Regions from separate parts of the Peptostreptococcus sp. genome, predicted to be linked through region 2. Evidence: riboswitches for the same ligand, from Rfam matches in the RefSeq annotation. Region 2 holds a riboswitch; the other holds the start of a gene.

Region 1 (5,901 bases), on a different contig from region 2:
TAGCCTCTATAGGCATAGGATATAGGTTGTTTTCTGGGTCATCCACTACTATTACTCCTGGTGCCTCCCTCAATATATTTCTTACATCCTCAACCTCTGCAGGTCTTTCAAAGGTGATATTGATTTCTACTGAATGTGAGTTTAGAACTGGTACCCTGGCACAAGTTGCCGTAATGGAAACATCATCACCTAGGTTTAATATCTTCTTAGTCTCTTCAATCATTTTCATCTCTTCCTTTGTGTATCCATTATCTAGGAATACATCTATATGAGGAAGTACATTGTTGTAGATTGGGTGAGGGTACTTTTTAGGTGGCTGACCTGCCTGGCCATTCACTAGGTCATCTATTCCCCCCTTACCTGACCCTGATACAGCCTGGTAGGTAGTATAGGCTATCCTCTTTACTCCATATTCATCTATCAATGGCTTTAGTGGTACTACTGACTGGATAGTCGAGCAGTTTGGATTTGCTATTATTCTTCTCTCTAGCTTTGGATAGTTGCACTCAGGAACTATCAGGTCTATGTCCTCCTGCATTCTCCATGCACTTGAGTTGTCTATTACTATGACACCATGCTCTTCAGCTATAGGTGCAAACTTCAATGAAGTCGACCCTCCTGCTGAGAAAATCGCATAGTCTATATCCTTATCAAATGAATGTTCATTTAGTTCCTCTACTACTACATCCTGGCCTCTGAACTGTAAGACCTTTCCTGCTGACCTGGCTGATGCCATTAAATATATATTGTCTACCCTTAGGTTACTTTCTCCCAAGCGCTCTATCATCTTAGTTCCTACTACACCTGTTGCTCCAACTATTGCAAAATTTGCCATACTAACATCTCCCTTACATAAGTATTATTTAAAAAATTCTATCATATTTCCTATTGCTTATCTTGCTTATCTACCTAATTTTATCTTAAAACCTCATCTTCCTATCTTCTATTTCTTTCCTATCAAATCCATCATCCATAGGTTAGGCTATATATTGAACTCCTTACATAGCAATATAACTGCCTTTTCAGATATGTCCTTGTCTATAGCATAGGATATTGATATTTCAGATGTTGTTACCTGGTAGAAGTTGATTCCATTTGAGCATAGAAGCCTAAAGGCTCTTGCTGCAACACCACTTACATCCCTCATGCCTGAACCTACTATACTTACCTTGGCACAATCTGTACGGATTGAATACCTTATGCCTTTAAATTCTTCCTTTAAGCTATCTAGGATCTGGTTCAAGAAGTTCCTATCAGTGTCCTTACAAGTGAAGGAAACATTCATATCCTCACCCGATACTATCTGACTGATCATATCAATATTTACACTGAACCTATCAAGCTGGTTGAATAGCTCCTCTACAAAGTTCGTTCCTATATCACTACAAGTCAAGGTAACGTGTAGTATATCCCTATCTAGTGCTACTCCTGTAACAACCTTCTTTTCTAGTAAGTCTGTATTTGCCATAATCCAAGTTCCTTTCGTATCTGATAATGTTTTTGCTAAATATAGTGGTACATTGTAATTTTTCGCTATTTCAACACAGCGTGTTTCTAGAACTCCTGCACCTAGGGCTGATAGCTCTAGCATTTCCTCGTAGCTTACCTGACTTAGCTGTCTTGCTGCCTTATATATTCTAGGGTCTGTACCAAAGACACCTGTCACATCTGTATATATCTCACAAGAGGCCCCTATTGCTGCTGCCAGAGCAACTGCCGATGTATCGGATCCTCCCCTTCCTAGGGTTGTGATTTCTAGGTTTTCATTATATCCCTGGAAGCCTGCAACTACCAGTATATCAAATTCCTCTAGCTGACCATTTAAAAAATCCGCATCAATATCTGCTATCCTGCTCTTTGTATGCTGGCCAAAGGTCTTGATTCCTGCCTGTATTCCCGTCAATGACCTTGCCCTTACACCCAGCTCATTTAGGGTAATGGCCATTAGGGAGATTGTATTTTGCTCGCCTATTGCTAGTAGGGTATCTAGTTCTCTGACATCTGGATTGTCAGTTATCTTCTCAACCTGCTTTAGTAACTCATCTGTAGTCTTTCCCATAGCTGATACTACGACAATTAGCTTTTCATTATTCTCTATCCTTTTTTTCAGGTAGGTCGAAATATCCTTTATCTTATCAATAGTTCCTACTGAACTTCCCCCGAATTTTAGTACTGAAACTTGTTTCATAAACTCATCCTCCATTAATGCACAATAATCATAATAAATTATTTTAATTAACTAATAGGAATATATGCCCTTCTAGTATTTTTTAATAAAAAAGGCAAATGTAGTTAGTCCACATTTGCCTGAAAGTTTTAAATCCTGTATATATTTTTCCTATACCTAGGCCTTCTCCAAGAAAACCCCTTATAAGCTATATACTATATAATCGACATATTATGGCTAGCTCTCCATTAAAAAAGACAAATGTAGGTAGCCTACATTTGTCTATAATATTCACATAACATGACAATCTACTGGCTAGCCCTCCATTATACTCCTATAATGACAGAACAAAAACTCTTAATCCTTGTTCCAACAATACCTGCAAAGCACTACAAGTATTATTTCGGCAACATCCCCTTTCAAAGTAAACTGCTTGCTTTCATTATCTACTCCTACTCTTGTCAGTCGCGCCTCTATCCTATTTATTAAGTTAATAGTTATTATATAGCATAGACAGGCTTTTGTAAAGCCTTATTTCCCATTTATTAGCAATTAATACTAATAAAAAATAAAGTCCTTGAAAAAAGAAGGTGGAATAAGTCCAACCTTCCATCTCCAATACTATAAATTAATCTCCTATTTAGAATTCTACTTCTAGAAGAATTGGTGCATGGTCCTGCCTCTCTCCAGAGTCTACCATTTCTGATACCCTTACCTTGTCAGCCACATCCTGGCTGACTATCCAATAGTCGATTCTCCAGCCCGTATTGTTCACCTTGCTAGTCTTTACCCTCTGAGCCCACCATGAATATACCTCTTCTATATCTCCGTGGACATGCCTAAAGGTATCTACAAACCCCCTAGCAAGCAGGTTTGTAAAGCCCTCTCTTTCCTCATCAGTAAAGCCTGGTGACCTATGGTTAGAAGCTGGGTTGGCTAGGTCTATTTCCTTGTGGGCAACATTGTAGTCCCCACATGCAAGTACAGGCTTGTTCTTGGCTAGACCCTCAAGATAGTCTGCATACTTTTTATCCCATTCCTGCCTATCCTCTAGTCTCTTTAGGCCATCACCAGCATTTGGTGTATAGACCTGTGTTACATAGCATGAATCTAGCTCAAGAGTAATAATCCTACCCTCGGAGTCCATCGTACATGGAGCCCCTATTTCAGGATATGTAGCCTTTATATCCATCCCCTTCCTATATAGGAACATGGTACCAGCATATCCCTTTCTAGCAGGCTCTACAGATGACCTCCAAACATGGTTATAGCCAGGGAATATTTCCTCTAGACACTCTATATGCTTTTTAGTTGGTCCCTTAGCTGATAACTTAGTCTCCTGTAGAGCTATAATGTCCGCATCCATACTGGCTAGCTTTTTTAGGACATCCCTTGACAGTAGGGCTCTTGCAGAGTCACTCGTTAGGGCTGCATTTAAAGAATCTATGTTCCAAGAAATTAACTTCATACTTACCTCCTAATATTCCTTTTACTTAATCATACTTATAGTATTAGTTTCATTTTTTTGTTTGCCTGAGCAAACCCCATTACCTACTATTATACCCAATAATAGCTAATCAATACTAGCTATAGGAAAAATATTATATAACTTCTGGCCTATTTAATAGGGCTTTATTAATAGATAGACTTGTAGCTGCTTGTATTTACTAAGGACAATCTAGCCACCTAAGCTTAGGTCACCTATTTCTACAAAAAAAGAGAGTGCAAGCACTCTCTTTATATATATCAAATAATATAATTATTCAATTATAGAAGCAACAACTCCAGAAGCTACTGTTCTACCACCTTCTCTGATGGCGAATCTAAGACCTTCTTCAACACATATAGAGTTGATTAGGTCAACTTCGATTGTTACGTTGTCACCAGGCATAACCATTTCTATACCTTCTGGTAGCTTACACTCACCAGTTACGTCAGTTGTTCTGAAGTAGAACTGTGGTCTATATCCATCGAAGAAAGGAGTATGTCTACCACCTTCTTCTTTCTTAAGAACGTAGATTTCTGCAGTGAACTTAGTATGAGCTTTAACTGTTCCTGGCTGAGCAAGAACCTGTCCTCTTTCGATTTCGTCTCTCTGAACACCTCTTAGTAGAGCACCGATGTTATCACCAGCTTCTGCCTGATCTAGTAACTTTCTGAACATTTCTACTCCTGTTACTACAACCTTTCTTGGTTCATCAGCCAAACCAACTAGTTCAACTTCATCAGAAACCTTAAGAACACCTCTTTCAACTCTACCAGTTGCAACTGTACCTCTACCAGTGATTGAGAATACGTCTTCTACTGGCATTAGGAATGGCTTGTCAACATCTCTTTCTGGAGATGGGATATATTCGTCTATAATGTTGTAGAATTCTATTATCTTTTCTCCCCATTCAGAATCTGGGTCTTCAAGAGCCATTAGAGCAGAACCTCTAACTATTGGAGTATCATCTCCTGGGAAATCATATTCGTTAAGTAGTTCTCTAACTTCCATTTCAACTAGTTCTAGAAGTTCGTCGTCATCTACCATATCACACTTGTTTAGGAATACAACGATGTAAGGAACACCAACCTGTCTAGAAAGTAGGATATGTTCTCTTGTCTGAGGCATTGGACCATCTGTTGCAGCAACAACTAGGATAGCACCGTCCATCTGAGCAGCACCTGTGATCATGTTCTTAACATAGTCAGCATGTCCTGGGCAGTCAACGTGAGCATAGTGTCTAGCTGGAGTTTCATATTCAACGTGAGCAGTAGAGATAGTGATACCTCTTTCTCTTTCTTCTGGCGCCTTGTCTATGTTGGCGAAGTCTACCGCTTCACCTAACTGATACTTGTTGTGTAATGTCTTTGTTATAGCTGCTGTTAATGTAGTCTTACCGTGGTCAACGTGACCGATTGTACCAATATTAACATGTGGCTTACTTCTTTCAAATTTAGCTTTTGCCATTTTAAGTTTCCTCCCTTAAGAAATAAATTATTTATTAATTGGAGGGCGGAATCCACCCCCCTTTTTATTCTTTATAAGTATATCACTTTTATACTTATTTTTCAACAATTCATTAAAAATCTGATAATTTTTTAAGTCTATAAGCGATTTTTTCGCTTTTTTTTACTTTTTTAGCTTAAATATCTAACCAATTGGCTTAAGTTAGCCTTTTGTGACTACTTACCTTCTGTTATCTTCTTAGCAACAGAACCTGGTACCTGTGCATAGTGGTCAAATATCATTGTATAAGTCGCTCTACCCTGAGTAGTAGATCTTAGGTCTGTAGAATATCCGAACATTTCAGATAGTGGAACGTGAGCTCTAACAACCTGAGCACCGTTTCTTTCTTCCATACCCTGAATCATACCTCTTCTAGAGTTAAGGTCACCCATAACGTCACCCATGTAATCGTCTGGAGTAACAACTTCAACTGCGAAGATTGGTTCAAGAAGAACTGCATTACCCTTCTTCATTGCATCCTTGAAGGCCATAGAAGCTGCCATCTTGAAGGCCATTTCTGATGAATCGACTTCATGGTAAGAACCATCGTATAGTTCAACAGCAACGTCAACAACTGGATAACCAGCTACGATACCTGACTGCATAGCACCCTGGATACCCTGGTCAACTGGACCAATATATTCCTTAGGTACAGATCCACCAACAGTCTTGTTTTCGAACTTGTATCCTTCGCCTGGCTCAAGTGGATTAACTCTGATCTTAACGTGACCGTACTGACCTC
Region 2 (5,901 bases):
TGATGTGTGTTCCTATTTTTTTGCAAAAAATTTAGCGTTGGGAGAGAATTTTCTCTCACCAACGCTAAATATTATACAACCTTTAAAATCCTAGCCTAAGCAACTAGGATAACATAGGTATCAATATTAGTATAGCTTTTCTGCTGTTTTAACTAAAACAGACAAGCTTTTTTCTAAATTTTTCTTGAACTTTTCATCAAAACCACTCATGTGTTCAACCAAAGTTGATGTGATTCTAAATTCTTCTTCCTTCAATACCTTTCTCCCATCTTCAGTGATGCCGTAGAAAGTATTTCTCCTGTCTCTTGGATCTTCTTCCCTAAAAACATAACCAGCAGCAACCATCTTGTTAAGAAGGATGCATAGACTTGATGTAGAGACATAAAGATCTTTGCTCAGGTTTTTAAGCTCAATTTTCTCATACTTACTAATCTGCTGCAATGTAAAGAACTGCTTAGAAGTAAGCTTCTGAATTTTCTTCATACCTGTGTTTGTGACATTTTTAATCAGGTTATCGAACCTATTAAAATTCTCAAGTAAAAGTAGTGCCAACCCTCTATCTTCCATTTTCGTCTCCTCCTTTTATATAAAATTAAATATCCATAAAATGAATATTATACTGAAATGCAATATCATAAAAAAAACTACTTTAGAACACATTTCATATATTAATTGTATCACATCTTAAGCATGATTTAAAGAGCTTTTTTCAATAAAATATAGGAGGTTACAATTTATTGTAAAAAAACAGAAAAAAATACATTCTTAAATATATTATTTATAATTGATAAAAATAAAAAAACTCAAAGATGTTACTTTTCTGTAACTTATCATGTTTACAAATTTGTAATTATTTGCTATAATGGTTAAAGTACTCAGAAAGGAAGTGTTTTTTTGAATATTAAAATAGGTTTATCTGCTTTGGCTGTTTTGCCACTATTTGGTGCTTCAGCTTTCGCAGCCGGACAGGTTGGTGTAATTAATTACGAATATGTAAATATAAGAGTAAACCCAGGTTCGAATGAAAGTGTTAAGTTTGTCTTGAAGAAGGGAGACGAAGTTGAGATACTTTCTAAGAAGGATTCTTGGGTTAATATTAAATTTAATAATAAAGATGGTTGGGTTCAGGAATCTGCTATAGCAGAGAAGTCTGAAACAGTTAATAATATAAAGACTAGTCCAGCTACTACTACAAAGACTGTGACTAGTGATACCCTGAACTTTAGGAAGGAAGCTAATACTAAGTCTGCGGTCATCCAGGTCTTAAAAAAGGGTGATAAGGTAACTGTTATTGAAGAAGGATCTGCCTGGACCAAGGTATCATTCAATGGAAAAACTGGCTATCTTTCAACTAGGTTTTTATCTGGTTCATCAGCTACTTCTAAGACAAGTGTAGGTAGTAAAATGATGGTTATGGCTAATAACCTAAGTATAAGAAAGTCTGCCAATTTGTTAAGTGAAAAGCTAGCAGACCTAAGTAAGGGTGATATGGTTGAATATATCTCTTCTACAAATGGTTGGAACAAGGTCCGTTATAATGGATATGTAGGCTATGTATCCTCTTATTACCTAAAGGATACAGGAGAAGTTGAAAATCCAGATCAGGACAATAATATTGAAAATGAAGATTTAAGCATAAGTACAAGCAAGAGTCAGGCTAATGTTTCAACTGGAAATACCAACTACATAGATATGGGTATGACACTTGACGCACATGTTGATATGCAGATGTCTAAGGCTTTAAATACCTTAACTGCAGGTGGTTGGAGAAAGGTAACAAGAGATGAGTTAAAGTCATACATGGATCCATCTAGACATATGGATGCATCTACTATCATGCAGTTTGCCTTGCTAGATAGGTATACAGAAGATATAACAGCTGGCCAGCTGAATGCATATTTAGCTAAGTACTGTAAGTCTGGTAATGTATTTTATAACCAGGGGCAGGCCTTTATAGATGCGGCTAAGAAGAATAATATAAATGTATTATACCTGGTGGCCCATTCAATGATAGAGACTGGCTATGGAACTTCAAAACTAGCCCAAGGAACTGTATATAATGGAAAGACTGTTTATAATTTCTTTGGTATTGGAGCTGTAGATGGTAATGCTCTTGCAGGTGGTAGTGCTACAGCCTATAATAATGGTTGGACAAGTGTAGCGTCTGGTATAGATGGAGCAGCTTCTTGGATTGCTAGTAGGTATATTCATAGCAGCAAGTACAATCAGAATACCCTATACAGCATGAAGTGGAATCCAAGTATTATTTACCACCAGTATGCATCTGATGTAAGGTGGCCAAGTGCTATTGCCAATAAGATGGCTGATATAGCAGCTTACTCAAATAATATAGGATCAATGAGCTATAATATACCAAAGTATAGGTAGATGTTGCAAAATACGATAGACTTGTTAAAAATTTGAAATAAAAGCAGAAAAGGGCTTGCAAGTTTTTATTACATAGTGTATACTAGCGTTAGTAATTGAATATAGAAGGTAGAGGCGCACTTGTTATTAGTACTTGATAAAAGGGTTAAAGCATCCACAAGGAAAGGAACAATTGCCGAAGCATACAAGCAGCTTTAGGCTTGTATAGCTGGGGGTACGTAGAATATGCGTATCACTGTCACAAGTATTTGTGTTGGGCTATCATTTGAGTATGTTTTCAAACGTCTCGGATGTCCATCCGAGACGTTTTTTATATTACTTGGTGTCAATAAATCTTCTATTGAGGATATTACAAAAATGAATTATATTTTATAGGAGGTTATTATGAACAGAAGAAGTTTAAGAATTTTGATCGTCACATTAATGATGACAATCTTGATGGCAGTGCCATCGTATGCCGCAGAAATTGATCAGATAGCGCAGGCGAATTCATTAAAATTAGGAATTATAACAGTTATACCGCCATTGCTAGCAATTGTCTTGGCATTCATTACAAGAAATGTTGTTATATCTTTATTTTTGGGGGTTATGTCAGGATCTCTAATACTACAGCTATCATCGGGTAAGGGAGTCTTATCTGGTATAGTATTGGCCTTCCTTGATTTCATATCTAGGGCCCTACACTCACTAGCAGATCCATGGAATGCAGGTATAGTTTTACAGGTATTATGTATAGGTGGTGTTATTAACCTAGTAGGTAAGATGGGTGGAGCAAAGGCTGTAGCTGAAGCACTTGCCAAAAGAGCAAAGACAGCAAAGGGTGCCCAGACAATATCTTGGTTATTAGGAATCCTAGTATTCTTCGATGACTATGCCAACTCACTAATCGTTGGTCCTATAATGAGACCGGTATTCGACAAAATGAATATATCTAGAGAAAAGCTTGCCTTTGTAATAGATGCAACAGCTGCTCCAATAGCAGGTTTGGCTATCATATCAACTTGGATAGGTTTGGAAGTTGGTTTGATACACGATGCTTTTAATAGTATACATGTAGATACAGATGCCTTTGGTGTATTCTTAAGTACTATACCATATAGGTTCTATAATATATTAATCTTGGCCTTCATTTTGATTACAGCTTATATGGCTAGAGAATTTGGACCAATGAGAAGGGCAGAATATATAGCAAGAAGAAGACAGAATGTAACAACTGACCTAGACCAGGGTGTTGAAGAATTAGATGATATGGCACCAAAGGAAGGTGTTAAGCTAAGTGTTTGGAATGCAATCATACCTATAGGTGTATTGATTGTCAGTTCGCTAATAGCATTCTACTATAGTGGTTACTCAACTATAATGGGTGGAAAAGATACAGCTTTAATAGCGTCAATTAATGCGAGTCCTTTCTCATTCTCTTCAGTAAGACAGTGCTTCTCATCTTCTGATGCTTCTGTTGCACTATTCCAGTCTGCTATATTCTCATCTATTGTTTCAATAATCATTGCAAAGATTAAGAAAATCTATACAATGTCTGAAGCAATTGAAGTTTGGGTAGATGGTATGAAGACTTTGATGATTACAGGTGTTATCCTGATACTTGCTTGGTCTCTAAGTTCAGTAATCAAGGAAGTTGGAACAGCTAAGTTCCTTATCAGATACTTATCTGGATCAATACCACCATTCCTATTACCAAGTATTATTTTTATACTAGGTGCTATTATATCTTTCTCAACTGGTACAGCCTATGGTACTATGGGTATCTTGATGCCTCTAGCAATACCACTAGCACACTCACTATCACCAGATATGAGTTATGTAGTAGTAGCAACTTCAGCAGTATTGACAGGTGCTATATTCGGCGACCATTGTTCACCGATTTCAGACACTACAATACTATCATCAATGGGTGCTGGTTGTCACCACATTGACCATGTTAATACACAGATGCCTTATGCTATCTTTATATGTGTTATAACTATATTATTTGGTTATTTACCAGCAGGTATGGGTGTTCCATACTATATCGTATTACCAGTTGCCATAGCTGCATCTGCAGTAGGACTTAGAATAATTGGTAAGAGGATTGATGTTGATGATAAGGAATTTGAAGCTAAGTTAGCCAAGGAAGGAATCCACTTCTAATTAAATAAAAATTTGAATTTTAGGTCGATGGCATAAAAAATCCCCCCTAATGGGGGGTGTTATCGATCTTTTTTATTAGAAATATTCTAGTTGAACTTAGTATAGATCCCTGTGCTTTAAAAGGTACTCTTTTAGTATCTCAGTAAGTAGGGGTCCTTTTTTTTGAGAGATATTTGTAGCTAGGGTAGAGAAGTTTTCCCATACATCCTGGTCAATAGTTATGGAGACCTTTTTGGCTTGCTTTATAATATCTTCCTCTATTTTAATATTTGTATTTTCAATTTGTTTTACTTGCTTTAAAGGGTCAAGGTCTTTGATAGCCATATACCAGTCATATACTTCACATAGCTTGTCCAATTCATCTTGGGTAAAGCTAACCCTTGAGGTTTTATTCTTACTGGTAGTCTTAGCTACTTTTGCGATGCTAGCATTTTTTAGGGTCTTAGTATCACTTGTAGCCCTGGCTTTAGTAGAAGTCTTGGCTTTTGTATTAGCTTTATTATCCTGAGAGCTAAGACGCTTAGGTCTTGTTTTACTTGTTGACTTACCAGATATATTCTTTAAAAGTTCTTCTTTTGAAGCGTTTTTTCTATTAGTTTTATTTATCTTTTCAGATATTTTTACATCATTTGAATTTACTGGTTCAAGTAGCTCCTTAAAAGTTATTTGTTTATTAGACATGGTTGACCTCCTCTACTTATTCCTGAATATTATAACATATATTATAAGGGTATGTATGGATATTTTCTACTAATAATGATAAAATAGGCTTATATGATATTCAAACAAAAAAATGAAATTATTTTATAGTAGGGAATTAAAATTGGCTAGTCAAGTTTAGCCGTTGATATTTATAATTGAGTGTTGATAGGGAGGAAAACTATGAAGATACTAATAGTTGAAGATAATAAAACGATTCAAAAGGATATAGAAAAGGAACTTTCAAAGCATTTTGACACTGAAACTTGTGGTGACGGTGAAGAGGGTCTTTACCTAATTTCTCAGGGGATATATGATTTAGTTATACTAGACCTTATGCTACCTAATATGGGAGGCATAGAAATATTAAACCAGGCTAGGAAGGATGGTATTGATACTCCAATCTTAATATTGACTGCCAAGGAGGCCCTTGATGACAAGGTTGAAGCCTTTACTCTTGGTGCAAATGACTACCTGACTAAGCCATTTTATATGGATGAGCTAGTAGCTAGGGTATACGCTATACTTAGGACTAACGGAAAGATAAAGGACAAGAAGTACCTGGAATTCAAGGACCTAAGAATAGATTCTGAAAAGAATAGTGTATATATAAATGATGAGGAAATAGAGTTACAAAACAAGCAGTTTAAACTTCTAGAGTACTTCGTT

The links. Region 2 has a riboswitch for lysine ahead of ACW6OJ_RS04965 (Na+/H+ antiporter NhaC family protein). Riboswitches for the same ligand answer to the same signal wherever they lie in the genome.
Region 1: it holds a riboswitch for lysine, as region 2 does, so the genes downstream of both, ACW6OJ_RS02985 (aspartate kinase) here and ACW6OJ_RS04965 (Na+/H+ antiporter NhaC family protein) in region 2, are expected to answer to the same signal.

What each region holds. Positions count from the first base shown of each region.
Region 1 covers NZ_CDRRTB010000018.1:10,516-16,416, forward strand. The annotation lists gene ACW6OJ_RS02980 (aspartate-semialdehyde dehydrogenase) at 1-835, opposite strand, end outside; gene ACW6OJ_RS02985 (aspartate kinase) at 983-2,188, opposite strand; lysine riboswitch at 2,476-2,651, opposite strand; gene ACW6OJ_RS02990 (exodeoxyribonuclease III) at 2,808-3,635, opposite strand; gene tuf (elongation factor Tu) at 3,927-5,120, opposite strand; gene fusA (elongation factor G) at 5,336-5,901, opposite strand, start outside.
Region 2 covers NZ_CDRRTB010000045.1:6,789-12,689, reverse strand. The annotation lists gene ACW6OJ_RS04975 (MarR family winged helix-turn-helix transcriptional regulator) at 127-567, opposite strand; gene ACW6OJ_RS04970 (SH3 domain-containing protein) at 895-2,388, shown strand; lysine riboswitch at 2,490-2,657, shown strand; gene ACW6OJ_RS04965 (Na+/H+ antiporter NhaC family protein) at 2,773-4,533, shown strand; gene ACW6OJ_RS04960 (hypothetical protein) at 4,630-5,214, opposite strand; gene ACW6OJ_RS04955 (response regulator transcription factor) at 5,416-5,901, shown strand, end outside.